Regions from separate parts of the Mesorhizobium sp. FG116 genome, predicted to be linked through region 1. Evidence: riboswitches for the same ligand, from Rfam matches in the RefSeq annotation. Region 1 holds a riboswitch; each other region holds the start of a gene.

Region 1 (10,500 bases):
TTCCCGCAAAGGCTCCACTTCCAAGCAGACTTGGACGAAAGCGCGCGCCTTCCTCGTTGGTCCAGTTGACCGCGCAGAAATTTGCGTTGAAAAGCACCCCCTCATTGCATCTGTGCTGCAGCGCCACACCGATGGCCGCGGCTGCCGCGACTCCCACCGCGCCATCGAACCGACCAGCAAAGAGTTGGCTGTCGAGGTGCGACCCCATCATGACCAGGGGCGCGGCGGGATTCTGCGACAGGATGAAAGTACCAAACTGGTTGCCGACGCTGTCGGTTGTTACGATCGCACCCCCGCTGCTCAACGCTCTTGCAAATAGCCCGCGCGCCAAGCCATCGGCCGGAGTTCCGCAGAGACGACTGACACCACCGTTCGGTAGCTGTCCGCATTCGGAAAAGCTGCTGAACAGATCGTAGAATATCGGCATTGCGTGCCAGTCATTCGGTAAGGATGCGAATTTCATTTTTCTTGAAGATGTCCTGGAACATTTTTGGTGGGGGCCGCTCACTAACAACGGTCAAGCGATCCGAGAATTGATATGTACATATGTTTGCTTTTCGTCCGAATTTACTTGAATCCACGAGCACAACGACATCTCTTGCCTGCCTCAACAAGGCCTTTCGCAATACAGACTCGTGCTCTTCGTAGTCCATCCACCCGTGTTCGAGGTCACAGGCGCCGATGCCCACAAAAGCGATGTCGAAGAAGAAGCGCTTCGCATATCCGACCGTCTCGTAGCCGACTAAGGCATTGTCCTGCGGTCGCAACGTCCCGGGCGTAAGTCGCACAGTGCTTGGACCATGCCTAAGCAGGGACGCGGCATCCAAGGAATTGGTCGTTACTGTCAGGCTCGGACCAATCAGGCGTCGCACAAGCGCAAGCGTCGAGGTTCCGGTGTCGACAAATATCGACATGTTCTCCCGGATCAGTCTTTCGGCGATTACCGCTATCTGGGTTTTCTCTCGCTGGTTGACTTTGCAGCGTTCTGCCAGCGGCTGTTCCTTATCGAGCCGCAGACGCACTGCCCCCCCATGGATGCGCCTCAGAAGGCCACGCTCCTCGAGCGCTTTCATATCGCGTCTTATGGTTTCCTCGGACACCTTCAGCGCTGTGGCCAGTTCAGCGATGCTGGCTCGACCTGTAAGATTAACCCTTGAAAGAATCTCTTGGTGGCGATGATCAGTAAGCACTACCCCGTCCTCCCTCACGACACTCGACGGGATCGAGGGAGCACCAAACCGCGATGATCCGCAAGACAGGTACGCCTCCCGGCGGAGGAGAGAAGCATCGGCATGTCAGGCTATCCCGGCGTATTCGCTGATCAATGCCTGGTCGTGCTTCTTCTGCGGGTCGACCTCATGGGTGATCGCGCCCTTTTGCAATATCAGGACGCGATCTGATAGACTGGATAAAAAGTTGAGATTTTGCTCGACGAGCAGGATGCTCAGGTCGCTGTCTTTCCTGATTGTGAGCAGAGTCTCGACAATCTCATCGATAATCGACGGCTGGATACCTTCGGTTGGCTCGTCGAGCAGAACGAGTTTTGGATGAGCACAAAGGCATCGGGCAAGTGCCAGCAACTGCTGCTCTCCACCGGACAGTGCTCCGCCCGGTCGAGAAAGATATGCCTTGAGCCTTGGAAAAGTGGCCAGTACCTCCTCAATAAGGTCTTTATCCGGCTGCTTCGATAGGAGACATCCCATTTGTAGGTTCTCCAACACCGTGAGATTGGAGAAGATCTCGCGCCCTTGTGGAACAAATCCCAAACCGGCCCGCGCGCGCGCCGTCGTAGACGCATCCGTGATATCACGTCCGGTAAAGACAATCTGTCCGGCGTTCGCCGGCAAATACCCCATCAAGGAGCGCAGGAGAGTCGTCTTCCCCATTCCGTTATGCCCGAGAATTCCAACAAACTCGCCGGCCTGCACAGAAAGCGAAATATCCGTCAAAATAGGCACTCGGCCGTAGCCAGCACGCAGGCTATTGACGCTTAGGATCGGCTCGGTTGTCTGGAATTGCATCGCGTCGGCTCCAATGCGTACGGTCGGTCATGTAGCCTGTTTACCGAGATAGACGTCACGCACCCTCTGGTCGGACAGCACCTGATCGACGTCGCCTTGGACGAGGATCTTGCCTCTGTTGAAAACAGTCACCGTTTTGGCAATCTTGCGAATGAATGGCATGTCATGCTCCACGACAATGAGAGCATGCGTCTTGTTAATCTCCCGGATCAGCTCGGCGGTGCGAGCAACTTCCTCCTGGGTCATGCCAGAAGCAGGTTCGTCCAAAAGGATGAGCGTCGGGTCTTGCGCCAGCACAGTTGCGATTTCGACCCATTGGCGCTGGCCATGCGCCAATTGTCCTACAACGCGCGAGGCAATCGTTGTCAAATGCAGTCGCTCAAGTGTCATCGCCATCTTCACTCGGGCCTCGGCAGCAGAGCGACCTCGTTTGGCAGCGACGAAGACGTTTTCGGCCACGGACAGGCCATTGAAAACGTTCGCAACTTGCGTCTTGATTCCAACGCCCAGCCTGGCGATGGCGTGGGGGGCGGCGCCGGTAATGTCGACGCCGCGGAACAGAATCCTGCCCTCGGTAGGGGTGAGTTGGCCGGTCAGCATCTTGAAGAACGTGCTCTTGCCCGCACCGTTTGGGCCGATAAGACAACGCAGTTCCTGCTCGCCAAGCGTGAAATCGACATTCGACACCGCCGCCACGCCTCCGAAGCGCATCGACGCCCCGCAAGCCTGGACGAGCGCCGAACCGCCGCTGTCACTGGTGCCAACTAGCTTCACAGCTTGATTTCCCCTGCAACCTTGTCGAGCGCATTGCCGGACGGTGAATTCTGCATTTTGCTATTCGACCGGCTGCGCTCGAGAAGCTGATCGACGATTCTTCGTGACGTAGGAAGGAGGCCTTGCGGGACCAAAAGTACGAAGCCAATCAATACGACTCCCAGGCCGAGATTGGGATCGACAGTCTGCTGAGTGCCTCCGACTATGAGGAGAGACTGAACAATAATCGCACCAATCATCGGTCCTACTAGAGTGCCCACGCCGCCGATGAGCACGAAAATGATGACTTGTGCCGACATCTGCAGAGCGAATACCGGGGGGCTGATGAAGCCGCTCCAGTTTGCGTAGAGACAGCCCGCAAGCCCCGCAACACCTGCTGAGATAACGAAAGCGATCAGTTTATAGAGGCGCGTGTCATAGCCCAGGAGCTGTGCGCGCGTGTTGTTCTCACGGATGGCGACTAGAACGCGCCCGAAGCTGCTGGCCAGAAGCCCCCTCAGCATCACGTACACAAGGATCAAGGCTCCGATCGCTATGTACCAAATCCACTCCGTATCGAGTTGATTGCCATGATCGCCTGGTAGATTGAGGGCTGGAATCGCCGGGATGCCGTTGAAACCTCCCAGCTCTGCATCACCAATGCGGTATTGGCTGCCGGAGGTTGAATTGACCAGTTGAAAAATGATGATGGAGACCGTCAACGTGACAACGCCGACATAGGCGTCGCTGACGCGGCCGTAGAACATGAAATAGCCAAGCAATAGCGCGAAGAAGGCCGGAACGAAGATCGCCAGCGCCACTGCGGGCGTGCTGTCGCCTAGATTGATGACGGCGACGGCATATGAATACCCTCCCAGTCCCAGGAATGCAGCCTGTCCGAAGGACAAGATACCGGCGTGCCCCCAGAGGAACCCCTGGCTTAGACCGTACATGGCCAGAGCTGCGAATCCGGTGAACTGAACCACCGCGTACAGGTCGAGCGCCCGCGGGACGGCAAACATTAGCACGACGCCGATGGCAACCGTACTCGCGACTCCCGCCCACGGCGGCAAACGGAAGCTTGACGACGAAACCCTCATAGCCAGCGCCTCAGAAAGCTACCGGTGATGCCTTGCGGCATCGCACGAATGAGAACAATTGCGGTAGCAAGAAGCGCAACGTCGCCAATGATCGGAGTGGTCAGAAAAGCCGTAATCTCGTTTATCAAACCGAACAACGTGGACGCCGTAGCCGTGCCCGCAACGATAGCCGGCCCCCCGCTCAGAACCGTAATGAACGAACGCGCCACATATGCGACGCCCATGCCTGGCGAGATGCCCGAGATAGGAGCCAGAACACCCCCGGCCAAGCCGGCAAGCGCTGCGCCCAATGAGAAAGTTGCCATATAGACGAGCCCCGGCGAAACCCCCATGGCCGCGGCCATGCCTGGGTTCTGCATGGTCGCCCGAAGGATAAGTCCGAACCTGGTTCCCAGCATCAGCATCATCATCAACACGACCAGCACGACCGCGGTAGTGATTATGATGATGCTATGAAGGCTGGCGCCATATCGCCCGATGTCGAAGCTTCCCACGGGGGACGACAATCCTCGCACTACGTTGCCGAAGAGGGTCGTGGACAAGCCAACCAAAGCGAGGCTGATGCCCCACGTGGCCAGCATGGTGTCCATCATCCGCCCGTAGAGGAACCTAATGATGCATCGCTCGAGGAGTAAGCCAATAAGTCCGACCACAATAGGTGGCAGTACCAGCATGGCTATCCAGATATTGACGCCGGCGTGGTTGCTCATCACCGCGGTGTAAGCTCCGAGCATGATGAACTCGCCGTGAGCGAGGTTGATTATGCGCATCATGCCGTAGATCACGCTCAAACCGAGCGTGATCAGAACCAGCGTCGCAACACCGGTAGCGACGTTAAACGCCAGCAGGGCTCCAAGGTCCACTGTCTTGCCTCAGTTTTCCGGAGTGAACTGCTTGTTGGTCTTTGGATTTTTTACGAGGTCGCAAGCACCGTTCGTGTCTGCCGGAAATGAATTTGGGAAAGTCTCCAGAATTTCCCAGCGACCGCTCTTCGGCCAAGCCAGATAGGTGTTGCGGATGCAATGGTGGGTACCCGGATCCATCGTGACCTTACCGGTCGGAGAATCGATGGTGAGGTTCGATTGCAATGCGTCGATGACTTTGTCGCGGTCCAGCGACCCCGCCTTTTTCACGGCCTCAGCCCAGAAAGTTACACCTTCATAGGTCGCTGTCGCGAGCTCGCTAAGGTCCGTGACGTCTTTTCCGTAGGCCGCCTGCATGTTCGCAACGAAGTCCTTGCTGGCTGGCGTATCGAGATCGTTGTACCAGGCGTAACAGGTGAGGATGCCGTCGGTCGTCGAGTGGTCCATCGTCGTGAGTTCGTCGCCAATGCCGAAAACGCTCGAGGCGAGATGGATTTTGCTTTTCATCCCTGCCGCATCCCACTGGCGGTAGAAGCCGGAATGATTGGCGCCGACCAGGGCGGACAGCACGAGATCCGGCTTCGCCTCCTGGATGCGACTGATCGCAGATGAAAAGTTCGAGACGTCGAGGGGGAAGAAGTCGGTCCCGAGGATCTCGCCGCCGCCATCGGCCATGAATTTCTTCATCCAGCTGGCCGTGGTGTGACCATAGTTGTAGTCGGCTGCGACGATGTATGCCTTCTTGCCCCAGTTCTTGAGGGCATAATCGCAAATATGATTGACCGTCTGAGCCGGTGTCGAGCCGGTGCAGAACACGTTGCGATCGCAGACACCACCTTCGTATTGCGTGTTGTAGAAGTACAGCATCTTGGCGCGATCCAATATCGGGCGAATGGCTTCGCGCGATGACGAGGTGATGCCGCCGAAAACAACGTCCACCTTCTCCTTGAGCGCCAGCGTCTGCGCGTATTGCGTATAGAGCTGGATGTTCGACTGCGTGTCGTAAGCGCTGAGCTGGATCTGCCTCCCCAACAGACCGCCGGCCTTGTTGAGTTGGTTGATCGCATACTCGGTCGTCTGAATCATACGCTTGCCTTCAAGCGCGAGCGGACCGGTGTTGTCGAGGAGACTCCCGAACTTGATCGGCTCCTCCGCAAGAGCGTTGCGGGCAAAGAACGGCATGGCGAGCGACCCGGCCGCTGCACCTGCTGCGATTTTCAAAACACTACGCCGCGTGGCAATTGTGGTCATTGTAGGCTTCCCCTTTTTCTGTGCGACTACGACCTCGCAAAAAATCCACAATTCCCACATTTCTGTCAATAGGAAGTAACAAAAATAACCGCAACGCCCTCTGCTATCCATTTAACATACTGATTTTATTTAATAGAATTCAATTCCTCACATAACTGGCAAAGCTATATGATGCCACAATTGTCACATCCCTTGACACATGGTGTAGCCCGCACTGTCGAGCAATCCGGCAGGGCAAGGCATGGCGGCCGGTTTGTGACTACCACTAGGTGCCAAGCTTAGGTTGTGGAGGAAACTTCAATCCAGGCTCTGTGTGCCGCACAAGTAGCCGGCAGGTTACTGGTCCTGCCAGAATGGCCTTCGTGTTTGATTTTGGAGGACCGCGGGTCGCGTCCGATTCGCCGACAAGCGACAAGGCCAATCGAAGCACAAGACGCGGAAGCGCTCGGTCCACGCGAGTTTCCTCGTCAGGAGCGCATCGCTTGGCCTCGGCTGCCATTGTCTCAGCTTTGAAATCCACCCTGTCGAGCTTCGGTGCACTCTAAGCACGACCTTGACAGCTTACCGTAACGACAGAATTCCCAATAGGAATATCACTTGACTGACGCTGTCCAACCCCCTATCCAACATCTGTCACAATGGCCAGACGGGAGAGCTCAGCGACATTGTCGTTGGCGCCAAAGGAGCAAGCTCCCCAGGAATCTCTCAGGCGGAAGGACCGTCTGGCCAGACAGTCTGGAGAGAAGCGTTTCGGCGCTCACCGAAGGGGACGTTGCCCAAGAGGCAGCGAAGCTCTCAGGTTAAAGGACAGATGGGGATCGAACGGGCCTGCTTCAGGCCTTTGATCCACTGTTCCGGGGAGTCTCCCATGACGAAAATTGCAATAATTGGAGCCGGCATCACCGGCGTTACAACCGCGTACTCTCTGATCAAGAGAGGCTATCGCGTCACCGTATTCGACAGAAATCGGTATCCCGGTATGGAAACGTCGTTCGCAAACGGCGGCCAACTGTCGGTGAGCAATGCCGAGGTTTGGAACCATTGGTCAACCGTGGTCAAGGGGCTGCGCTGGATGCTGCGCAGCGACGCGCCTCTGCTGATGAACCCCAGGCCCAACTGGCACAAGTATAGCTGGCTAGCCGAGTTCGCCGCCAACATCCCCCGCTATCGGGCGAACACCATAGAGACCGTCCGCTTGGCCCTGCTTGCCAGACAACGGCTCGTCGAAATCGCCGAAGCGGAGGCGATCGATTTCGACCACGTCAAGCGTGGAATCCTGCACATCTATCGGGACCGAAGCAGATTCGAGCGAGCGGGTCAGGTGAATGAACTGCTTCAGCAAGGTGGGCTGGCACGTCGGTCAGTCACCCCGCTCGAGATCAATGAAATCGAACCCGCAATTCGCGGAACCTACTACGGCGGCTACTATACCGAGGCCGATTCAACGGGCGACATTCATAAGTTCACGCGCGCCCTCGCGATGGCATCGCAGAGGCTGGGCGTTGATTTCGTTTCCGGTGCCGAGGTTGCCGATCTTTCGCTCGGAACTCGCTCGGTAACGGTGGAGCTGGCCAAGTCGGATAGTCGGCCGGGTGCCTACAAAGAGCATTTTGACGGCATCGTCATTTGCGCGGGAATTGAGAGCAAGCGGCTGGCCAAGCTGGCGGGAGACCGGGTGAACATATATCCGGTGAAGGGATATTCGATAACCGTCAATCTGCAATCCGATGTCTCCCAGGCGGCCGCCCCGTGGGTCAGTCTCTTGGACGACGATGCCAAGATCGTGACGAGCAGGTTGGGGTTAACGCGGTTTCGCGTCGCAGGAACTGCCGAGCTGAACGGAGCCAACAGAGACATCCGGGCCGACCGCATCCGTCCGCTTGTCGACTGGACGAGAACGCTCTTCCCAAATGTGGAGACCGACAGCGTAACGCCTTGGGCTGGCCTGCGGCCCATGATGCCTTCGATGCTGCCGAGGGTCGGGAGCGGCCGTCATCCCAGTGTATTCTACAACACCGGGCATGGTCATTTGGGCTGGACGCTGTCGGCTGCTACGGCAGAAGTGGTCGCGGCGAAGGTCGAGCAATCCATGCCTGCCGACACTCTGTCCTACGCGAAGGCGGCGTGATCGGTAAGCGCCGGAGTCGCTATGCCCAGGACAAAGCAGCATGCCAGTAGCTACCAAAGCCGCGCCTAGGTCATTTACATTTTACCTTTTGCCCGGGTTTTCGATCCGGGCATTTTCTTCGGCCGTCGAGGTCTTGAAACTCGCGAACGAAGTGCTCGGAAGAGCTGTTTATGGCTGGTACATCGTTTCCGAGGATGGACAGCCCGTGACGGCCAGCTGTGGGGTAAGTGTTGGCATCGACAGCGCTTTGCGAACCGAAAGAGAGAGGCTGCGGACATCAGGTGAGATTTCTGCAGCTATAGTATGCGGCGGAAGCGCCTATCCGTGTCCGGATAGAAAGCTCGATGCCTGGCTGAGAAGTTGTCGCGCGCGCAACATTAGTCTCATCGGCATCGGCAGCGGCATCTTCGCCCTTGCGAGAACCGGGCTTGCCGAGGGGTGTCGTTGTGCCGTCCACTGGGAACAACTTCCCCGCTTTTGCGAGGAGTTCCCCGGAGTTGCGGCCGTTCAGACCGCCTTCGAACAAGATGGAGATCTACACACCTGCTCAGGGGGAGACGCGTCCTTCGATATGCTGCTGCGGCTGATCGAGCGCGACCACGGCGAGGTCGTCGTCAATCGCATTTGCGAAAAGGCTATCGCATATCGCATCCGTTCACCCGGGAACCGACAGCGGCTTCCTATGGCCTCTCGCGTCAAACTTAACCATCGATCTGTAGTGAAAGTCGTCGAAAAGATGGAGGCCAGCATCGACGACCCGCTCAGCGTCAATCAACTTGTGGCCGCAGGCGGCATATCGCGCAGGCAACTTGAGAGACTGTTTGAGAGGGAGCTCGGGCGGTCACCAAAGCGGTACTATCTGGAGCTCCGCCTCGAGCGGGCCAACCTGCTTCTTATGAGTACGACCTTATCCATCCTGCAGATAGCGCTGGCTACCGGGTTTCCCTCGCATTCGCATTTCTCCAAGGTTTATCGTGAAAAATATGGAAACCCGCCTAACGAGACCCGGTCCTCAGCCCGCGGAAACGGTCGGTCCTCGCCCCTGAATAACGACCATTCCGAAGATGTGTCTTGGTCCAGCCTTTCGATGACGGCCTAGAGCACGTCCGGGCATCGATGAATCGATTATGATGTAATGCCAGATCCAGCCTCTGATTCAACATCCGCTTTGGCGGAGGTTGATAATGGCGAGAGCGTTCGGCGAGTATTTGCGGTTGCGTGTCTTTAAGGCTGCAGACGAGTAAGTCAGGCGGCAACACGTTTCGGCATCGGGTATCGAGCGCGATCGGCTGGATCGCCCGGGCGAGGATCGGAGAGTTGGCACCCCGACAACAAGGATGCCGACGCGGCTCGCGCCTTGAGCGACTGGCTTGATGGGAACGGCTGGACATTCAAAGAAAGACCGCACATGCACTGGAGCAGGAGCGTCCCGACATCCTGAAGCGCCGCCGCGATTGGTTCGCTGGTCAACTAGATCTCGATCCGGCCAAGCTGGTCTTCATCCACGAGACCGACCTGTCGACGAAGATGACCCTGTGTGGACGGTCACCGCGCGGCGCACGTGCCGGGCGGGCGGGCCGCACGGCCATTTGAAGACAACCACCTTCAGCGGCGCGTTGCCGCTGATCGGAATGACAGCGCCCTCCGTCTACGACGATGCGATGAACGGCAGCGTGTTCCACGCCTATGTCGAGCAGGTGCTGGTCCCGACCCTGTCGGAGGGCGACATCGTCGTGATGGATAAACCTGCCTGCCCACAAGGCCGCCGGGATTCGCGCCGCGATTGAAGCAGTCGGCGCAACGCTTATGTTCCTGCCAGCCTATAGTCCCGATTTTAACTCAAACGAGAACGCCTTTGCCAAGCTCAAGGCTCTGATGCGTGCAAAGGCCGAGAGCACGATCACCGCCTTATGGGACACCGTCGGTTCTTTCGTCGAACTCTTCTCGCCAGCCGAATGCGCAAACTACTTTAAGGCAGCAGGGTATGAGCCGGATTAAACCGGACATGCTCTAATCGTGCAGGCTGCTGCCTGGCTTGAACCCTATGCATGCCAAAGGTCGGAGGGAGGGCTCTGTCGGCTGCCACCGCAGTGGTCGTCGCGCCGGAGGCCGAGCAAACCATGCCGGCCGACACATTGCTCCGCGCGAAGGCAGCGTAGACAATAACCGCCGTGGTTCCCTGCCCGCCAAATAGGGCCGCTCGATTGCCCCTCTCGATGTTCAAAGAGTCTGGCGCACGAGCGGCCGTCCCGGGTTGGGCACACCGGGCTAAAGCTCGACCTCAATGGCTATTCCGCGTTCGACTGCGATCTGTGCCGCTGCCGAGGCGACTGCTAGGTCTTGGAGAGCAACCCCTGTGCCGTCAAACAAGGTGATCTCGTACG
Region 2 (10,500 bases), on a different contig from region 1:
CCGACTCGGTTCGGCTGGTGGTCGAGGCGACCGACTTGGCATCCCATCTCAATGACCGCGCTGGTTCTTTGAGCCACGGCCTTCGCCAGGCACTCGAGCTGGCGATGGTCTTGGCGCTCGAGCCCACCGTGCTGCTCCTCGACGAGCCAACGGCTGGCCTGACAAAAGAAGAGCGGAACAAAATTGCCGTGGTTCTTGAGAAACTTCGATCATCGAGCGAGTTGTGCATTCTGCTAATTGAGCATGACTTTGACTTCGTAAAGCAAATCAGCAGCCGGATGGTTGTATTGCATCAGGGCGAAATTGTCCTCGACGGCACGGTAAGCGAAGTGGCGGGATCGGATCTCGTGCGATCGATTTATCTCGGCCATGCGAAGGAAGAGCAGCCATGACCGCGATCTTGAAAGTGGACCAATTGCGGGGCGGATACGGCTCGACTGAGGTTATCCACGGTCTGTCTCTTGAACTCCGGCGTGGGCAGATTTTTTCCCTCATAGGCAAGAACGGTATGGGGAAGTCCACGTTGTTGAAGCTTCTCCTCGGCTTGCTTGCTCCCACAAGCGGAAGAATAACGTTCGACGGTTCCAACATCGCGGGTGAGACGCCAAACGCGATCATCGCCCGCTCGGTGGCGTACGTACCCCAGGACCATGCCCTCTTCCAGGATTTGACCGTCGAGCAGAACCTGCGTCTGGGCGCCCTCGCAATTCCAAAAGCTGACTTTCAGGAACGGATCCGGACCAGCTTTTCGTACTTTCCATTTCTGAGGGACCGATTGAAGCAGAAAGCCGGCACCCTTAGCGGAGGCGAGCAGAAGATGCTGCTGCTTGCGCGGGCACTGATACCCCGGCCGAAACTTGTCCTCATCGACGAGGTCTCCGAAGGCGTGCAGCCAATGGTCGTGCAGCGCATGGGCCAAGTTCTAAGCAACGCTGCGAAGGTCGACGGGATGAGCATTCTGCTCGTGGAGCAGAACATTGAATTCGCTCTCGGGCTCTCGGATCGGTTCGGCGTGATCAATCAAGGAAATCTGGTCGAGCAGGGGGACCCGACCGAAGCCGGGGTCAGGCAGAAGGCGGAGGCGCATCTGACCATCTGACTGGCATTTATAGCCCCTAGTGACGCGCCGAAGACCGGGAGGAGAAGGTATGTTGATGCGTAACGAGCAAGACACAGCGGTCGTAGAGATACGGAGGGTTTCCAAGTCATTTCGCTCGCCGGAAGGGTCCACGATCCATGCCGTTTCCGATCTGAGCCTCTCTATTCCGGCGGGACAGTTCACAACCCTCCTGGGTCCGTCGGGCTGCGGCAAGACGACCCTGCTGAGAATGATCGGTGGCTTTGAGGAGCCGAACAGCGGCAGCGTCCTGATTGATGGCGTCGAAATGACCTACAAGCCGCCCTATGAGCGGCCAGTAAATACGGTTTTTCAGCAGTACGCCCTGTTTCCCCATATGACCGCCGCGGAAAACATCGGCTACGGCCTCAGCGTGGCTGGCGTTTCGCGGTCTGAGATCAGTCGACGAGTCTCCGAAGCTCTTGAGTTGGTCAGGCTCGCCGATTTCGGCAGTCGCTCAGTCCGCAAGATGTCGGGCGGTCAGCAGCAACGAGTGGCGCTGGCGAGAGCGCTCATTCTCAGGCCGAAAATCCTGCTCTTGGATGAACCGCTCGCCGCGCTCGATCGGCGCCTCCGTAAGGACATGCAGTTCGAGCTCAAGAAGCTTCAGCATGAACTGGGCATCGCTTTCCTGTGCGTCACGCACGATCAGGAGGAAGCGCTTGCCATGAGCGACCAGGTTGTCGTGATGAACCGGGGGCGCATCGAACAGATCGGCACCCCCTGGGATGTCTACCAGAAACCCAAGACCCGGTTTACCGCAGGGTTCGTCGGCGAGATGAACTTTCTGCCCGCGGTGGCGCAATCGACCGACGGGTCCCAAACAAAATTTGAAACGGGAGACGGCACATCGCTCTTCGCGGCTGCGAGTGATGCTGTCGCCGGACGTTCCTACGTTCTGGCGCTGAGGCCAGAGCAACTCCGTGTGACGAGCGCCCCTCCGGCCGTCGGCCTCGAAGGTCGCGTGGTGGAAAGCATCTACCTTGGCACCAGCACCAGAGTCGAAGTTCAGGCTGCTGGCTGCACGATCCAAGCCGCGTTCGAGGGAGGACGGGCCACTTGGGTGCCGGGTGAGACGATCCACCTCGCGTATGAGCCCTCGGAAGTGCTGGTGCTAACGCCATGACCGCGACCGCCGACCATTTGGGTCCGTCTACGGAAGCTGCTGCCTCACGCCGGGGCAAATGGAAGGGCCCCGCCCTAACGCTAGGTCCCGGCATGATCATGTTGCTGCTGCTGTTCGTGGTTCCGGTCTCGCTCGTCACGATCTACAGCGTTCTATCCCGCGACACATACGGCGGGGTGGTTTGGTCTTTTAGCCTTCAGGCATACGAGAAACTGATCGGCATACCGGACCCCGATGAGCTTCGGGACACCTGGGACTTCATATATCTCGGCGTCATCCTGAAATCAGTAATCCTCGGCGCGGTGACGGCAGTGTTGGCGTTGTTGGTGGGCTACCCTGCTGCGTTTTACATAGCACGCTGCGACCACAAGAAGAAATATTTTCTCCTGTTTCTTGTGACCGTGCCGTTCTTTGCGAATGCGCTTATCAGGATGTACTCATGGATACTGATATTGAGGGGCGACGGTATCCTCAATCATACCTTGATGTACCTCGGTATTATTTCCCACCCACTTCAGATCATATACACGCCGTTCGCGGTGACAGTAACCATGCTCTATCAGTACCTCCCGTTCATGGTGCTGCCGCTCTTCGCTTCGATCGAGAAGCTTGATGCCACATTGATAGAGGCGTCGCTCGATCTGGGCGCCAAGCGCTCGACAACCTTCCGGCGTGTCGTTCTCCCTCTGACCCTGCCGGGCGTTATGGCCGGCCTGGTGTTGGTTTTTGTCCCGGCGATGGGGAACTTCGTCGCGCCCACCCTCATAGGCGGCGGCAAGGACCTCTATCTATCGACGCTCCTCGCTCAGTCGTTCCTCTTGGCGCGCGACTGGCCGTTTGGGTCCGCCGTTGCAACTTTCCTATCGGTCATCGTCGTCCTGTCGCTTCTCGCGCTTGCGCTAGCGGATCGGCGGAACGCTGCAAAAGGAGCCTCGGCATGACCAGTTGGATGAAGGCTGGGTGGCGGCTGCTGGCTGCGCACACCTGGATATTCTTTCTTTTCCTCTATGCCCCGATCTTCATGCTGATCGTTTACTCGTTCAATTCGAACACCGTCAGCATGATGACCTGGAAGGGGTTCACCTTCGATTGGTATCTGCGGGTATTCGCCAACCTGGGGCTGATCTCTTCCGACCGCACCTTCCTTGGCTCCGAAAACCTGCAGCTCTACTCCGATCCTGCACTCGGCCGTTCGTTGAACAACAGTCTCATCGTGGGCTTCAGCGCAGCCAGTCTGGCCACTGTGATCGGAACCCTGACGGCACTTGGCCTGGATCGCTATAAGTTTCGGGGCAGGGCGGCCTACCAGAGCTTCCTTCTCGTTCCGATAGTCATTCCGGACATCGTTCTCGGGCTGGCGTTGCTCATCTTTCTGTCAGCGCTCGCTTTCCCCCTTGGGCGAGTTTCGGTGATCCTGTCGCATACGATTTTCCTCTCGTCCTACGTCACGATCGTCGTTGGCAGCCGGCTGGCGGGTATGGATCGTACCTTCGAGGAGGCTTCGGCAGATTTGGGTGCCAGGCCGCTCACGACGTTTAGACGGGTGACGTTGCCTCAACTGACGCCCGCCCTTGTCGGCGCTTTCCTGCTGTCGCTCGTCATATCGTTCGACGATCTCGTCATTGCTTTCTTCACCTGCGGCGTGGGGTCCACGACGCTGCCGGTATTCCTGTTCAGCGCGATCAAGCGGAACGTTTCGCCAGAAATCAACGCCGTCGCCTGCCTGATGATCGTCGTCTCGATGGCGATCGTAGCCCTGGCGCTGCTTGTGCGCCGACCGACCTTGGAAAGCTCAACAAAAGAAGGGAACTGACATGAGAATGGCCAAAGGACTCGCACTGTCGCTGCTCGTGGCGGGTGCTTCCGTAATGAACGCGCAGGCACTTTCAGCTGCGGAACTCAATCTCTACAACTGGACGGTCTACATAAATCCAGAGATCCTCTCGGATTTCTCGAAGGAGACGGGGATCAAGGTCAACCTGGATAACTACGGCACCAACGAGGAGATGCTGGCCAAGATCCAGGCTGGCGCAACTGGCTACGATATCGTCTTTCCGTCCGTCCACATGCAGGACATCATGACCAAGCTGCAGCTTCTGCAGCCCGCAGGACTGAAGACGCTCAAGGGCTATGACAACATCGACCAGAAGTATTTTCTGTCGAAGACCGACGCCGACCACGACATCTGCCTTCCCTACAATCGTGGCACAACGGGGCTGATGTACAACAAGAAGCTAATCGGGGGCACCTCTGTCGACACGTGGAAGGTCGTGTTCGATCCGCCTGCCGAACTGCACGGCAAGATCGCGATGCTCGACGACGTGCGCGAGACGATCGGCGCCGCCTTGATGTACAACGGTTTTCCGATCAACTCGACCGACCCGAAGCAACTGGCCCAGGCTCGAGACACCATCTTGAAGGCGAAGCCCTACTGGGCTGCCATGCTCACCGACGGCATCGGCGACAAAGTGATCAACGGAGACTTCGTAGTCGCGCAGTGGTGGTCCGGCACCGTAGTCCAGACGATGGACACGAAGCCTGACGATATCGGGTACGCCATTCCGAAAGAAGGAACCAACGGTTTCCAGGAGGACATGTGCCTTCTCGCCAGCGCGCCGAATGTCGACAGCGCGAAACGGTTCTTTGAGTACATGATGCGGCCGGAGGTCAACGCCAAGAACACAAACTGGCTGCGCGGCTGGTCGACGAACAAGGCGGCTCTTCCGCTCATCGATCCCAAGCTGACCTCGAACACGTCGATCTATCCGAACGACGAGATCTTCAAGCGCCTCCAACTGCTTCGGGACGTGGGCGACAAGATCACCCTGTACGACAAGATCTGGACCGACGTTAAGGCTCGCTGATTGCAGCGAAGGATCGGGCGGCCGTTAAGCGGCCGCCCGAATTCCGGCAGCCCAATCGTGGGAGCGCAGGCGAGATTCCGACCACGATATAGACCCCTTCGTCAGAGGCAGACCCAGCCTCGAGTGTTTGCGGGAGAGAACAGCGATAGCTGCTGCCGAAGGGGAAATCGCCCGACATCTCTCAGGCAAAAGAACCGCTGACAGAAGGACAACTCTGGAAAGTCGGGGCTAGCCCCGCCGAAGGTGTAAGCGCTGCTGACAGAGTCACGGGGCGCGAGTCTCTGAGGCCTCAGACAGAGGGGCACGAAATCGACCGTCAGCAGCGGTGGGCTCGTGCGGCTCTGGAGAAGACGCGACGGGCGAAGACACCAAAGACCGATCTGTTGAAACTGCATGATGTCGCGGGTGATCGTGCCGGCGTGTTGGTGGGCTGGCCGATGTCGCTGGCTACGTCCTGCAAATCGTCGGTCCAGACAGCTGCGAAACTTTCGCCGCCGGTACCCTACATCGACACTCATCCTCCGCTCACAGCTGGATTGCTCTCGCCTTTCGAAATATGGCGATCCTTCAGTCAACTATCTTGGCGTTTTTCACTCGACTAGACCAAAGCAAGCACTCGAAACAAGAGGCGAAAATGAAACGCTATTATAATCTGACCGATGTCGCAATTGATACTGCTATCAAGCGGGAGCTCGACCGACAGCAGCACCGGATAGAGCTCATTGCATCGGAAAATATTGTCTCTAGTGATGTGTTAGCTGCACAAGGGTCGGTCCTCACCAACAAGTATGCAGAGGGTTATCCGGGTAGGCGGTACTATGGCGGATGCGAGTTCGTCGATGCGGTTGAAACTCTAGCAGTCGAGCGGGCCAAGGCATTGTTTGGTGCGACGTTTGCGAATGTTCAACCGCATTCGGGCGCCCAGGCCAACCAGGCGGTGTTTCTGGCTTTGCTTCGGCCGGGCGATCGGATAATGGGCCTTTCCCTGGCCCATGGCGGCCATCTTACCCACGGCTCGCCTGTGACCATGTCCGGCAAGTGGTTCGACGCGGTGAGCTACGAGGTTCGCCAGTCCGACCAACTCATCGACTATGCAAACGTTCGAGCGCGCGCGATCGAGAGCAAGCCAAGACTGATCATCGCAGGCTCGTCGGCCTACCCGCGCTCCATAGACTTTGCGGCCTTCCGGCGGATCGCTGACGAGGTGGGAGCGTATCTGATGGTCGACATGGCCCACTACGCGGGCCTCATCGCGGCCGGGCTGTATCCACATCCTCTGCCGTATGCTCACGTAGTGACGAGCACGACGCACAAGACCCTCCGAGGACCTCGGGGAGGCATGATCCTTACGAATGACGAACGTCTTGCCAGAAAGATCAACTCGGCTGTCTTTCCCGGCAATCAGGGCGGCCCGCTTATGCATGTCATCGCAGCGAAAGCCGTCGCTTTCGGCGAAGCATTGCAACCTGGGTTCAAGGACTACGCAGCACGGGTGATCGACAACGCCAGAGCGCTCAGCGATGCGCTGACAGTCGGCGGTCTCAACATCGTCTCCGGCGGCACCGACAGCCACATGGTGCTCGTTGACCTGCGCCCCAAGGGCGTGAAGGGCCGCGATGCCGAGGATGCGCTCGGACGCGCCGGCCTGACGTGCAACAAGAATGCAATCCCGTTCGATCCGGAAAAGCCTGCAGTCACGTCGGGAATCCGGTTGGGCACGTCAGCCGGCACGACGCGCGGTTTCGGAGAACCCGAGTTCAGATGCATCGGCCAGTTGATCCTGAAAGTCACCGAAGCGTTGGCTGAGAAAGGTATGGAGGGCGATCCTACACTCGAGAGTTCCGTGTTGGGCGAAGTCCGCGAGCTCTGTCGGCGATTTCCGATCTACGGTTGAGCGCCGACCGAAATTCAATCTTGATGCTCTGACGTGGCCGAGTGGCATGTTCAAGGGTCAGACCCTTTCACTCTCCGCGTCGCCCCGAAGCCATGAAAGGGCCGACTTGGGCTCAGGTCGGTCGAGTTGTAGGTCCTTCTCGACATGCCGCAGATGATTCAGCATCTCTGCCGCGGCAGCTTCACCGTCGCCGGATGCGATTGCTTTGGTGATGGTGCTGTGCTCATCCGGCGGGCAAGCATCCTCTCGTTCGGCGTGCAACAGGATCGCCAGGCATGTCAAAGCCTGAAGGCCCATCATCAGGCGGGTAACAACCTCGTTTCCGGCTAGTTCCGCCAGTAAAAGATGAAACTCTCCCGTCAACCGGACCAGTGTGCCACGGTCGCCTCGCGTGCGGGCGTCAAGTTCGTCTGCTAAGTGGTTCCGAAGCTTGGCGAGCCCTGCCTCAGTGGGAGCAGCAGCGAGTATGCGAACAACCTCGGGCTCCACCATCTTTCGTACGGCGAGGATATCGCGCGTCTGCTTCCTGGAGGGAGAAGCGATCGTTGATCCCACGTTCGGCAATTTCACTATAAGGCCATCCTGAGCAAGCCTCGCCATAGCTTGTCGAACCACCGTACGGCTTACATCGAACGCAGCTGCGAGTTGGTCTTCGGTCAGGCGTTCCCCCGGCCGCATGCGCTGTTCAAAGATTGCCTGGACGATCCGGCGGCGTATCTGCGCCTCTGACTTTCCGTGCGATTTTTCAAAACGTGGAAGTGTGTTCTCCACGGCCTGTCTCCCAACTTCAATCCGGACAGCCAGCAGGGCGACGGTTTGCCCCTCGGCCTATTCACTCGGCTCACTGACCTATCTGCAGTCAACAACCACCGATTGGCACTCCCGATTCCCGTACCTTTTATAGGTCGGACCGGGGCTTTGAAATTGCGCAAATACCTATTGACAAGCCAAAGCCCTCATTCCACACTTTCATTGTACACAATCACCGGACTCAATGGAAGCCGGAAAGAAGCTCGACAGGGGAGAGAGTGAATTTCGACTGTAGCGGGACGATGCGTCTCGCGTGCACGTCGTCATGCGCGCTTCCCTAACAACAGAGACGCCGAGATCCGTAGCGTCCATTTCAAGGGGAAAGAGAAATGTCATTTCGGCCAATACAGGATCCACATGTTGAAGCGACCGGGCTCACTGGCTTCGTGACGATGTCGCGCCGCTCCGTCGTCGCGTTGCTGGCGGGAACTTTCCTTGCCGGCTCGATGATTGGTTCGGGTCCAGCCTTCGCGCAGGATGCGAAATCGACCCTGGTCGTGGCGGGTCCGCGCACGCCCGAATCTTTGGATCAGGAATACCCGCCGACCGAAGCCGTTCATGAGGTCAGAAGAAACGTTTACGAGCGGCTTCTGGGCTACGCCAGCAAGGAAGACGGCGGGATCAAGTACGAGGACTTCAGCAAGCTGGAGGGTGCCCTCGCTGAAACTTGGGACCTGGCGCCGGACAAGAAGTCGATCACGTTCCACCTCCGCAAGGGCGTGAAAAGCAACAAGGGCAACGAACTGAACGCCGATGCCGTCATGTGGTCGTTCGAGCGCGGCTGGAACACCAAGGCCAACTTCTACTGGTACATGACGCAGATCCTGAAGATCACCTCCTTCGAGGACTCCTTCAAGAAGATCGACGACTACACGGTAAAGGTGAGCATTCCGAACCCGTCGCCATTGCTCGATCGCCTCTGGGTCAATTCGGACCTCGGCATCATCGACGCTGCCGAGCTGAAGAAGCACGTGACCGACGACGACAAATGGGGCAGCCGCTGGCTCGCCTCCAATTCCGCCTCGTTCGGCCCCTACTTCGTGAGCAAGTACAGCCCCGGGCAGGAGGTTATCTACGAGGCGAACCCGAACTACTACCGCGGCGAAGCCAAGATCAAGAAAGTGATCTTCAGGGAGATGCCGACGTCGGCGAACCGCGTCGCCGCGCTCCAGGCAGGTTCGGTGGACGTTGCCGAGTATCTTCTGCCGCGCGAACTGGCGCTGCTGGAGAAGGCCCCGGGAGTCAAGATCTGGAAGGTCTTCGGCAATTACATCCATCGCGTCGAAATGAACAACACGAGCAAGCCCTTCACCGATCCCAAGGTGCGCCAGGCGCTGAACTACCTTGTGCCGCGCGACGACATCCTGAAGGCCGTCTATTTCAATACCGCGCGGCCGACCAAGAGCCCGATCTCCGAAATCTATCCGGGCTTCACGGACGCCTACTTCACCTATTCGACGGACGTCGCCAAAGCAAAGGCGCTGCTTGCTGACGCGGGCTATCCTGACGGGTTCAAGACCGAGCTCGGTTATCGCACCGGCGACCAGATCGAGGAAGAAATCGCGGTCATCCTGAAGTCGGCCTTCGCCAAGGCCGGCGTAGATGTCACGCTATCGAAGCTGCCCGCCTCCACCCTGGTCGAGCGGTACACCAAAGGCGAGATCCCGATGTACTTCTTCAGGGACATGGCGATTGTCCCCGACGCGGCCTACGTTGCCAACCTCTGGCTAAACAGTGGCTCCCTGATCGACTACTCGCGCTTCAAGAACGACGAGGTGGACAAGGACATCAACGAAGGGCTCACCACCACGGACGAGGCTGCCCGCCTCGAGAAGATGAAGCGGGTGCAGCAGATAACCATGGAAAACGCCCCTTGGGTGTTCCTGTTCAATCCAGGCTACCAACTCGCGACACGGGCGAACGTAGGCGGTTTCTCCTGGTACACGCCGAACGGCAACGCCTGGTTTGACTTCTCGAAGCAATAAAGTTCGCGAACGTCGCTGGCCGGAGAAACTCCGGCCGGCGCGATTCGTCGCAAGGGAGGATTTTCATGAGACCTTTCGCGTTCTGGGCGAAGCTGCCCAGGCCACTGCGCATCGTCGGAACCCGATTGCCGCTTGTGGTGCCCCAGATGTTCGGGGTGATGCTCGTCACCTTCCTTCTGGTGCGTCTGCTGCCGGGCGATCCGGCGCTGCTCATGTTGGGCAACACGGCGACGCCTGAGTCGATCGCCGCTTTGCGTCAGCGGCTGGGACTCGATCTGAGCATATGGCAGCAGTTCCTGCTCTATGTGGGCAACGTGCTGCATGGCGACCTTGGCGTGTCCTTGTTCACCTCGAATCCGGTGGTTACGGATTTGGCTGAACGAGCCCCCGCCACGCTCGAACTCATCACCTACGCGATGATCGTCACCATCATCGTGGGCGTCTCAGTGGCAGTCGTCGCCGTGGTGAGGAAGGGAGGCATCGTCGACTACTTCAGCCGTTTCTACGGCCTGGCGGCGGGCGCGATCCCGGATTTCTGGGTCGGCCTGCTCCTGATATTCTTCTTCTTCTACATGGCCGACATCGCCGCGGCCCCCTTCGGCCGCATCGACGCCCTGATCAACGCGCCGCCGACCATCACAGGTTTCTACACCATCGACAGCCTGTTGGCCGGCGACCTCGTGGCCTTCAAGTCATCCGTTGCC
Region 3 (10,500 bases), on a different contig from region 1:
GACGCGTGATCCATTTCTTTTTCGCGTGGCTTTTATCAATAACACTTCTCGTTTGGCTGGTGGCCAGTTTGCTCAATGGACATTTCAGGCGTGACCTCGCGCCTCGCGCCAGTGACCTGCGCAAGCTACCACGCGATATTGCCGACCATGTCCGACTGAGATTCCATCACACCCACGACTACAACGTGCTGCAGAAGCTCGCTTACGCCGGTGTGCTGTTCATACTCATGCCGCTGATGATCCTCACCGGCTTGACCATGTCGCCAAGCATGAATTCCGTGCTGCCGTTCCTGCCTGATCTGTTTGGCGGCCGGCAGACCGCGCGGACCATCCACTTCGTCGTGATGCTGATGCTGGTCGCGTTCTTCTTCATTCACATGGCGATGATCCTGGCTGCCGGCCCGCTTAACGAACTGCGCTCGATCGTCACCGGCTGGTATCGAACCGATCCACCCGCCCCCTCGAGGCCGAACACCAAGCGCGGGGCGTGAGATGGGTAAAATCATGCTCAACCGCCGAAAATTCCTCACAGCAGCCGGCATTGGCGCCTCCAGCGTCGCGCTCACGGGATGTGATGTCTTCGACAACCAACTGCGCATTGGTGCGCCACTGCGCAGCTTTCTCGAAAACGCTAACGATTTGACCTGGCATACGCAACGCTTGCTTGCCGGACGCGATGCCCTTGCGCAGGAGTTCACCGAGGCCGACATCCGCCAGCCTATGCGGCCCAACGGCGTTACCGCCCCGGATGACGAATTCTACAAGGGTCTCATGGCCAAGGATTTTGCCGACTGGCGCCTGGAGGTGGGCGGCTTGGTGGAAAAACCTCTGACGCTCACGCGCGATCAGATCCTCGCCATGCCCAGCCGCACGCAGATCACACGTCACGACTGCGTCGAAGGGTGGAGTTGCATTGCCAAGTGGACCGGCACGCCGCTCGCGCATGTGCTCGACGAAGCGGTGGTCAAGCCGGAAGCACGCTATGTCGTGTTTCATTGCCTCGACACCATCGACCGCAGCCTATCCGGCGAGATCAAATACTACGGGTCGATTGATCTCGTTGATGCGCGGCACCCGCAAACCATTCTCGCCTATGGGTTGAACGGAAAGCCGCTGCCGGTAGAGAATGGCGCGCCCCTGCGCGTTCGCGTGGAAAGGCAGCTCGGCTACAAGATGCCAAAGTACATCCACAAGGTCGAATTGGTATCTTCGTTTTCGTCGATCGGAGGCGGGCGCGGCGGGTATTGGGAAGACTACGGCTACGATTGGTATGGCGGCATCTGAGGAATAGTCGTCGCGAATTATGTCGGTGATAAAAACACTTAGGCCAGCATGTCGCCTGGAGGTGACAAGTCGTCGCGACTAGGCTATGGACTCACGCGTCGGAGGCTGATTTGGCCTCAACTGTTTGCGGGAGAGAGCAGCGAAAGCTGCCGCCGAAGGGGAAATAGCCCGAAATCTCTCAGGCAAAAGAACCGTAGGCAGAACGACACTCTGGAAAGTCGGGGCTTCGAAAACCCCGCGCCGAAGGTGTAAGCGCCGCCGACAGAGTTCCGGTTGCGCGAGTCTCTCAGGCTTCAGACAGAGGGGCACGGACTGGCCGCACGTTGCGGTCGATTTCGTGTTGTTCTGGAGAAGTCATGGCAGGCGATGAAGTAAGACACCTACCCCTCGAAGACTTGCACATTCAAGCTGGAGCGCGCTTCGGAGCATTTGCCGGCTGGCACATGCCGCTGACCTATCCGGCCGGCGTCATGAAGGAACATTTGCATACCCGCGATCATGCGGGCCTGTTCGATATCTCGCACATGAAACTGTTCGAGGTGCGGGGCAAGGATGCCGTAGCCTTGCTCGACAAAGCTTGCCCGCTGCAGGCGGACGCGCTCGCAATCTCGCAATCGAAATACACGCTGTTGCTCAACGAGGCCGCCGGCATCATCGACGACCTCATCGTCACGCGGCTCGGCGACGACCGCTTCATGGTGGTGGCGAACGCCGGCAACGCCTCCGAAGATGAGGCACATCTTCGGAAGCTGGCCGGAGGCCTTGCCGTCACGATTGATCCGCTCGATCGCGTCTTCCTCGCCCTACAGGGTCCCGATGCGTGGGCGGCACTGTCGCGAGCCGGCATCGAAACGGGCTCGCTCCTGTTCATGCATGGCATCGAACCGCGCGAAAACTGGTTCATGACCCGCTCCGGCTACACAGGCGAAGACGGGTTCGAGGTCGGCCTTCCGGAAAAGGATGCGCGCGAGCTTGTAACCAGGCTTCTCGGAGACGATCGCGTGGCATGGGTCGGCTTGGCAGCCCGCGACAGCCTGCGTCTTGAGGCCGGCTTGTGCCTGCATGGCAATGACATCACGCCCGAGATCAATCCGGTTAATGCGGGCTTGATGTGGGCCATTCCGAAAGAAATACGCGTCTCGGGCAAGTTCGTCGGCGCGGATGCGCTGCGGGCGGTTTTGGCGCGCGGCCCACTTCAAAAGCGGGTCGGCCTGAAGGCAGAAGGTCGGCAGCCGGTGCGTGCGGGGGCAGCACTGGTAGATGCCGAGGGCAAAGCCGCCGGACATGTGACTTCCGGCGGCTTTGGCCCTTCGACCGGATTTCCGGTTGCAATGGGGTACGTCGCCGCTCCGCTTGCCGCCAACGGCACCCAAATTTTCGCAGATGTGCGCGGCACCAAGGTGCCGCTCACCGTCCACTCCCTTCCGTTTTTTCCTCATCGCTACCGCAAAGGATAAATCCTCATGGCAACGACGTATTTTACCGAAGACCACGAATGGCTCCGCGTTGAAGGAGACGTGGCAACGGTCGGCATTACCGACTACGCGCAGGAACAGCTTGGCGATATCGTGTTCGTCGAAATCCCTCAGGTCGGCAAAGGCCTTACAAAGGGCGATACCGCAGTCGTGGTCGAATCGGTCAAGGCAGCATCCGACGTCTATGCGCCTGCCGACGGTGAGGTGACGGAAGCCAACGAAACTCTGGGCTCCGACCCGGCTCTCGTCAATTCGGCCGCCACCGGCGACGGCTGGCTCTGGAAGATGAAACTTTCTAACAAAAGCCAGCTCGACGGCCTCATGGATGAAGCCGCGTACAAAGCCCATATCGGCTGAATGGTGGCATCATGACAACGGCACCTTACCCTTTCACGGCCCGCCACATAGGGCCGGGCCCGGATGACACTCGCGCCATGCTTGCCACGATCGGCGTTCCGTCAGTCGAGACGCTGATCAGTCAGGCCGTGCCTAACTCGATCCGGCTGGAGAACCCGCTCAACCTGCCTGCCCCCGCCAGCGAGGCGGATGCATTGGCCGAGCTATCGGCGATAATGGCGAAGAATACCGTTCTCAAGAGCTTCATCGGCACCGGCTATCACGGCGTCAACGTGCCGCCCGTGATCCAGCGCAACCTGTTCGAGAACCCCGCCTGGTACACGGCCTATACACCCTACCAGGCAGAGATCAGCCAAGGCCGGCTGGAGCTTCTCTTCCACTTCCAGACACTGGTGACGGAGTTAACCGGCCTGCCGGTAGCGTCGGCTTCGCTTCTGGACGAGGCAACCGCCGTCGCTGAAGCCGTTGGCATCGCCTGGCGCTTCCACTACGGCAAACGGCCAAACATCATCGTCGCCGGTTCGCTGCATCCGCAGGTTCTGGATGTCGTCAAGACGCGCGCCGAACCACTGGGCATCAAGGTAGAAGGCGATAAAGCCGACGAACAGACGGCTGCTGTCATCGTTCCGTGGCCGGATACGTTCGGTGTTTTTGGCGATTATGCAGATATCGTGGACAAGGCTGCGGCGGCCGGCGCGCTGGTCATTGCGGTTGCCGACCCGTTGGCGCTGACGCTCGTCGAAGCGCCAGGCAAACAGGGAGCCGACATCGTCGTCGGCTCGATGCAGCGCTTCGGCGTTCCGATGGGCTTCGGCGGACCGCATGCTGCCTATCTCGCTGTCTCCGACAGGCTGACGCGGCTTATTCCGGGACGCCTCGTTGGCCAGTCGGTCGATGCCCATGGCCGCCCAGGCTACAGACTGGCATTGCAAACGCGCGAGCAGCATATCCGTCGCGACAAGGCGACCTCAAACATCTGCACGGCGCAGGCACTTCTTGCCAACATGGCGGCCGCATATGCAATCTGGCACGGGCCTTCGGGTCTGCAAGGCATTGCAAGCCGTATCCACGCTCTTGCTGCCAGCCTCGCTGACGGTCTCAAGGCCGCAGGCTTGAGTGTGGTGGGTGAAAACCGCTTCGATACAGTGACGGTTGAGATCAAAGGCAAGGCCGCGCAGATCGCAAAGGAAGCCGAAAAGGGTGGTCGACTGCTGCGCGCTATTGATGCAGATCGTATCGGCATCAGCTTCGACGAGACGTCGAACCAAAACGATGTCGCTGCGATTGCTGCATTGTTCGGAGCCAAGGCGGGAAAATCTTCCAGCACCATGCCCGGAAAGCCGCGCGGCAAGGAATTCATGAGCCAGCCGGTATTCCATGAGAACCGTTCGGAAACCGACATGATGCGTTTCCTGCGCAGACTCGCCGACAAGGATCTGGCGCTTGACCGCGCGATGATTCCCCTCGGCTCCTGCACCATGAAGCTGAACGCAGCCGCTGAAATGATGCCGGTTAGCTGGCCGAGTGTCGCGAACCTGCACCCGTTTGCGCCCAAGGCGCATTCGACAGGCTATCGCGAAATGATCGACCAGTTGGAAGGCTGGCTCTGCGAGATCACCGGTTTCGACGCCGTGACCCTGCAGCCGAACGCCGGCAGCCAGGGCGAATATGCGGGCCTGCTTGCCATTCGCGGCTACCACCTTTCGCGCAATGAGGGGCACCGCAATATCTGCCTGATCCCCTCCTCCGCACACGGCACCAATCCGGCCAGTGCGGCGATGGCGGGCATGTCGGTGGTTGTTGTTCGTTGCACCGAAGATGGCAACATCGACATCGAGGACCTGAAAGCCAAGGCTGCCGCCAACGCGGCCAATCTGGCGGCGTTGATGTTCACCTATCCCTCGACGCACGGCGTGTTCGAGGAAGGCGCGAAGGACATCTGCGCCATTGTCCACGAACATGGCGGCCAGGTGTACTTCGACGGCGCCAACCTCAACGCTCTGGTCGGCCTTTCCCGCCCCGGCGACATCGGCGCCGACGTCTGCCACATGAACCTGCACAAGACCTTCTGCATTCCGCATGGCGGCGGCGGTCCAGGCATCGGACCGATCGGGGTAAAGGCACACCTTGCGCCTTATCTGCCCGGTCATGTGACCGAAGGCTCGGCACATGCCGTGGCTGCCGCACCATTCGGAAGTGCTTCCATCTTGCCAATCACATGGATGTATATCCGTATGATGGGTCCGGACGGGTTGAAGCAGGCAACCGAAATGGCCATCCTGTCGGCCAACTATCTGGTGGCGCGTTTGGGCAACCACTATTCGGTTCTTTACCGGGGCCGCAGCGGACGCGTCGCGCATGAGTGCATCCTCGACACCCGCGTACTGAAGGAAAGCTCGGGCATTACTGTCGACGACATCGCCAAACGGCTTATCGACTACGGTTTCCATGCACCGACAATGTCATTCCCGGTCGCGGGGACATTGATGGTGGAGCCAACCGAATCCGAGCCGAAACGCGAGATTGACCGTCTTTGCGAAGCGTTGATCGCGATAGCTTGCGAAGCCGAGAAAGTGGAAAAAGGCGTGTGGCCCAAGGACGACAATCCCCTCGTAAATGCCCCACACACAGCAGCCGAGGCGCTGGCCGGCGATTGGAAGCGTCCCTACTCGCGGCTTGAGGCAGCCTTCCCCGCCGGGGACGCCGACACCGGCACCAAATACTGGCCACCGGTCTCGCGCATCGACAACGTCGCGGGCGACCGCAATCTCGTCTGCTCCTGCCCGCCGGTTACCGAATATCTCGGTGCGGCCGAATAATTGAAAAAGGCCGGCGCTATGCGCCGGCCTTCTTCACTCGCCCCCGCGATTTATGCCTTGTCGAGCAGCGCCAGATTGGCATCAACGACCGTGGTATCGGCCATGGCATTGCGCGCCTCAAGAAAAAGCGCCCTCGCCTTCTTCTTATTTCCGCGCAACAGTTGCGAATAACCCATGTTGTTGATGATCTGCGGCTTGCGGCCGGCCACCTTCAAGAGTTGATCATAGGCACGGTCGGCAAAGTCGAAGCGGCCAAGTTGATCGTATGAAGCGGCAAGACCCATCCATGCCTCGGCGTTGTCCGCCTGCAGTTCAACCGCCTTTCGGAAGTGCTTTTCTGCAAGTCCGTAGTTGCCATCACGGAACTGGGCCTTACCAGATGCAAGATCGGACACCTCTACGCTTTCAGGCATAGCGTCGATCGCAGTCGTCTTCGTCGCGTCTACAGAAGTTGTCGTACAGCCTGCCAGTGCGATGGCGGCAACCATCGCAGCCGTTGCCATGAAAAGTCCGTGACGCATGCCCCTGCCCCAATCGCCCGCTTCGGCGGGTCGTTTTCGTATCGTATATTAGAGGCGAGCGATTAAACTTCGGTGCCAAAGTGCGCGCAGATTAACACGCCCTGCAAAGCGCGCATTAACCATCCAACTTACTGTGAAGTCATCTTCACGATGATCGGTATGATTGCGATCATCAGCACCACAGGCAGAATGCACACGGTGACCGGCACCGACATCTTTGCGGGAAGCGCATGCGCCTTTTCTTCGGCAAGGGACATGCGCTTGTGCCGCATTTCGTCCGAGAACACCCTGAGCGCCCCGGACAGGCTGGTTCCGAGTTCTTTCGACTGTTGCAGCAAGGTGGCGAAAGAGCGCACTTCATCCAGGCTTAGCCGGTCCGACAGCGCCTTCAGCGCATCGTCCAGACTGCGCCCGGCGCGCAATCCCAAGGAGACAAGCTGCAGGTTCTGGCTGAGCGACGGATAGGTGTTTGCAAGCTCGCGCGATACCCGTTCGATCCCTGCTTCCATGCTCATACCCGCATCGGAACACACGATCATGAGATCCATGAAATCCGGGAACCCGTTGCGGTATTCGCGGGAGCGCTCGCGGATTTTCTGGCCGAGCACCAAGCCTGGAAGGAAATAACCTGCTGCGCCCGACATGATCACCAATGCCCAGCGGCTGGTGGCCGTGGCATCGGCGTTGGCCAGCCATTCATTGAAGATGAATGCGGCCAGTGCCGCGCCTATGAAACAGCAGAATCGTATCAGGAAGAACATGCCTGTGGCGCGCGGGTCCATATATCCGGCTTGGATAAGCCTCATGCGCAGTCGCGCAACATTTTCCGGATCGCTGCGGGCGTAAAATTCCTGCGCAGTCCGCGCCGCTTTTTCGCGCACGGCACTCGTGTTTCTTTTGGGTGCCGGTTCGTTCTGCTGCTGAGGCGTCTTGTCTTCCACGCGCAGCCTGCGCTTGACGTCGTCACGATTTCCCTTCGCAGCTACCAATGGCCAAACCACCGCCCCACCGCCCGCGAGAAGCAGCAGAGCCGCCACCGGCATCAGGGATGTCGGTCTCAACAAGGCGAGGAATTCCACGAAGCTTTCCATCTCAGAACTTGAAGTTCGACATTTTGAACATCATGGCGTTGCCCAGCATCAGCCAGAAAATGGTTCCCCCGATCAGGTACCATGTCATGGGTTCATCCCAGACGTCACGGTAGAACTCCGGCATCATGACCATGATGCTGGCGAACAGGAGCGCCGGCACCGCCGTCAAGATGTAGGCTGACATGCGGCCTTCGGTGGAAATGGCGCGCACCTTGCGGCGCAACTTGCCACGTTCGCGAATGGTCGCCGAAAGCCCGTCGAGGATCTCGCGCAGATTGCCGCCCGAACTGCTCTGGATCGCCACCGCCGTCACGAAAAGCGGGAGGTCTTCGTGGCCGACGCGCTCGAAAAGCGCGTTCAACGCCGAAACCAGATCGGAACCGAATGTCACCTCGTCGGCAATGACGCCGAATTCTGTGCCGATCGGATCGGGCATTTCCCGCGCCACCATGGAAATCGCAACCGGCACGGGATGCCCTGCCTTCAAGCCGCGCGTGATCAATTCAAGGGCCTCGGGCAACTGGATGCCGAAGCGCTTCAAGCGGCGCTTACGGAGCGACTGCAAGGCCATGACCGGGATGATGGCGGCAGACACCACGAACAGGCCAAGACACCCCAACAGCGGCAGCCCTTTGGAGAACGCCACTACACCAATCCCGAATGCAATCGCCGAGGTGATCGACAGGAATTTGCGCGGCGGCATGCGCAAGCCTGACTGCAGGCGCAGCGCGCGAAACCTTGCCGGCGAAAACAGCGAAGCGCCGCCCTCTATGCCGCGTTCCTTGCGCAACTGGATCAGCACCTGTTCCTGGCTGATCTTGCCCGACTGGAGCTTCATGCGCCTGTTGATGGCCGTGCGCTTGTCCGCCCTTCCGGCAAATAGCAGGTAGCACGCCTCGGCGATCATGATGCCGGCGAGCGCCGCCGTTGCATAAACTACATAGATCGCCGAAAAGCCTTCCATGCGGCTACTCCTGCGGCTTGCCCGGCTCGAAGTACTTGCCGGGAAAATCTATCCCCATGGCGCGAAGGTCCTCTAGGAAACGCGGCCTGATGCCCGTCGCTTCAAAATGCCCAAGGATCTTGCCGTCGGGCTCGATGCCGGTGCGGACGAAGCGGAATATTTCCTGCATCTGAATGACGTCGCCTTCCATGCCGGTCACCTCGGCGACGCTGGTCACCTTGCGCTTGCCGTCAGACAAACGCGTCAACTGTACGATGATATCGAGCGCGCTCGATATCTGGCTGCGAATGGACTGCACGGTCATCGGCATCCCGGTCATGCCAAGCATCTGTTCGAGACGCGCAATCGCGTCGCGCGGCGTGTTGGCGTGAATGGTCGCCATTGAACCTTCGTGGCCGGTGTTCATGGCTTGAAGCATGTCGAAAGCTTCTTCGCCGCGGCACTCACCGAGAATGACGCGGTCGGGTCGCATGCGAAGCGCGTTCTTGACCAGATCGCGCTGCTTCAACTCGCCCTGCCCTTCGACGTTGGCCGGACGCGTTTCCATTCGCGCTACGTGAGGCTGCTGCAATTGCAGCTCGGCCGCATCCTCGATGGTGATGAGGCGTTCGTCTTCAGGAATGAAGGCCGACAGGGCATTCAGCATCGTGGTCTTACCGGTGCCGGTACCGCCCGAGATAATGGTGGTCTTGCGCGCATTCACGGCAGCCGCAAGAACCTCCGCCATATTCTGGGTAATGGCGCCGAATTCGACCAGTTTGTGCAGGCCAAGCTTGTTCTTGGAGAATTTTCGGATCGAGACCAGAGGTCCATCGACCGCAATCGGGCGGATGGCGGCGTTGAAGCGCGAACCGTCCTGCATGCGCGCATCGACCATCGGCTGCGATTCATCAACGCGACGACCGACGGCCGCGACGATCTTGTTGATGATACGGAGCAGGTGCGCCTCATCCTTGAACGGAATGTGGACCTGCTGCAGCTTGCCCTTGCGCTCGACGAAGCAGTTGTGATGGCCGTTGATCAGAATATCGTTGATCTCGGGGTCCTTCAGCAGAGGCTCCAGCGGCCCCAGCCCAACCATCTCGTCAACGATATCATCAACCAGAGCGTCCAGTTCAGCGACGTTGATCGCCATGCGCTCATGGCGCGTCTTTTCCGAAACGAAGTCGTGCACCTGCCGACGCATCTCTTCTTTAGGCAAACGCTCGAGCGCCACGAGATTGATCTCGTCGAGCAGCATGCGGTGGATGCGCACGCGGGCGTCGAGAACCTTGTCTGCACCCTTGGCAGTCGCCTCGGATTTCGGAGCGGTCGACTTGCGCGTCGTTGGAATGACGATGGCATGGCTCGACGCCGGAATTTGTTCGACCGGACGCTCGGAACGCAGATCGCGATTTTGCAGCGTGGAAAAACGGCTGCTCATCCGGCCTTCCTTTTCAGCAGCCCTTTGCCGATCCCAAACAGGGATCGTGTTTTCTGGGGCGCGGCGGCGACCTCTTCAGGCAAGATGATCTTTTTCAGGTCCTGAATGACATTGGCGTTGGGATCGATCTCATGCAAAGGCACCCCGCGATCGACCGCCTCGCGTACCAGCCGGTAGTTGTTGGAGATACCGCCGACAAAATGCTCGCCAAGTATCTCCTGCACGTCGGCCTGCTTGATGCCGTTGTCGAACATCTTCTGCTCGAAGCGGTTTACGATGACGTTCGGCCTGACTTCCTTGCCAACTGTCTGGTGAATGGCCTGGATCAGTCGCTGCGTGTGGCGCAGGCACGGCACCGTCATTTCCGAAACGATGTAGAGCTTGTTGGAGCCTAGCAGCACTGTTTCCGTCCACGGGAACCAGGTGCGCGGCATATCGATAACGACGTTGTCGAAATAGGCCGATACAAGATCCAGCATGCGTACGACGACATCGGTCTTGAACGAGCGCATGTCGGCCGGATTTGAAGGTGCGGCCAGAACGCAAAGTCCGCTCTCATGCTTCGA

The links. A riboswitch is a leader RNA that binds a small molecule or an ion and turns the genes downstream of it on or off. The one in region 1 is predicted to bind glycine.
Region 2: linked by a shared signal. The riboswitch ahead of glyA (serine hydroxymethyltransferase) and the one ahead of ACODTY_RS22335 (D-amino acid dehydrogenase) in region 1 are both predicted to bind glycine.
Region 3: linked by a shared signal. The riboswitch ahead of gcvT (glycine cleavage system aminomethyltransferase GcvT) and the one ahead of ACODTY_RS22335 (D-amino acid dehydrogenase) in region 1 are both predicted to bind glycine.

The regions. Positions count from the first base shown of each region.
Region 1 is NZ_JBMDKS010000046.1:114-10,613, reverse strand. It holds gene ACODTY_RS22370 (allantoate amidohydrolase) at 1-463, opposite strand, end outside; gene ACODTY_RS22365 (DeoR/GlpR family DNA-binding transcription regulator) at 438-1,190, opposite strand; gene ACODTY_RS22360 (ABC transporter ATP-binding protein) at 1,296-2,021, opposite strand; gene ACODTY_RS22355 (ATP-binding cassette domain-containing protein) at 2,049-2,732, opposite strand; gene ACODTY_RS22350 (branched-chain amino acid ABC transporter permease) at 2,792-3,796, opposite strand; gene ACODTY_RS22345 (ABC transporter permease subunit) at 3,871-4,737, opposite strand; gene ACODTY_RS22340 (ABC transporter substrate-binding protein) at 4,747-5,988, opposite strand; glycine riboswitch at 6,626-6,719, shown strand; gene ACODTY_RS22335 (D-amino acid dehydrogenase) at 6,857-8,116, shown strand; gene ACODTY_RS22330 (GlxA family transcriptional regulator) at 8,157-9,215, shown strand; partial or broken gene ACODTY_RS22325 (IS630 family transposase) at 9,301-10,114, shown strand; partial or broken gene ACODTY_RS22320 (ornithine cyclodeaminase family protein) at 10,385-10,500, opposite strand, start outside.
Region 2 is NZ_JBMDKS010000047.1:879-11,378, reverse strand. It holds partial or broken gene ACODTY_RS22435 (branched-chain amino acid ABC transporter ATP-binding protein/permease) at 1-392, shown strand, start outside; gene ACODTY_RS22430 (ABC transporter ATP-binding protein) at 389-1,099, shown strand; gene ACODTY_RS22425 (ABC transporter ATP-binding protein) at 1,149-2,243, shown strand; gene ACODTY_RS22420 (ABC transporter permease) at 2,336-3,184, shown strand; gene ACODTY_RS22415 (ABC transporter permease) at 3,181-4,056, shown strand; gene ACODTY_RS22410 (ABC transporter substrate-binding protein) at 4,064-5,107, shown strand; glycine riboswitch at 5,228-5,314, shown strand; gene glyA (serine hydroxymethyltransferase) at 5,742-7,001, shown strand; gene ACODTY_RS22400 (GntR family transcriptional regulator) at 7,059-7,772, opposite strand; gene ACODTY_RS22395 (ABC transporter substrate-binding protein) at 8,141-9,796, shown strand; gene ACODTY_RS22390 (ABC transporter permease) at 9,862-10,500, shown strand, end outside.
Region 3 is NZ_JBMDKS010000035.1:16,086-26,585, forward strand. It holds gene ACODTY_RS20990 (cytochrome b/b6 domain-containing protein) at 1-491, shown strand, start outside; gene ACODTY_RS20995 (molybdopterin-binding protein) at 493-1,284, shown strand; glycine riboswitch at 1,402-1,488, shown strand; gene gcvT (glycine cleavage system aminomethyltransferase GcvT) at 1,641-2,741, shown strand; gene gcvH (glycine cleavage system protein GcvH) at 2,748-3,116, shown strand; gene gcvP (aminomethyl-transferring glycine dehydrogenase) at 3,125-5,935, shown strand; gene ACODTY_RS21015 (tetratricopeptide repeat protein) at 5,986-6,456, opposite strand; gene ACODTY_RS21020 (type II secretion system F family protein) at 6,585-7,547, opposite strand; gene ACODTY_RS21025 (type II secretion system F family protein) at 7,549-8,511, opposite strand; gene ACODTY_RS21030 (TadA family conjugal transfer-associated ATPase) at 8,516-9,934, opposite strand; gene ACODTY_RS21035 (CpaE/TadZ family protein) at 9,931-10,500, opposite strand, start outside.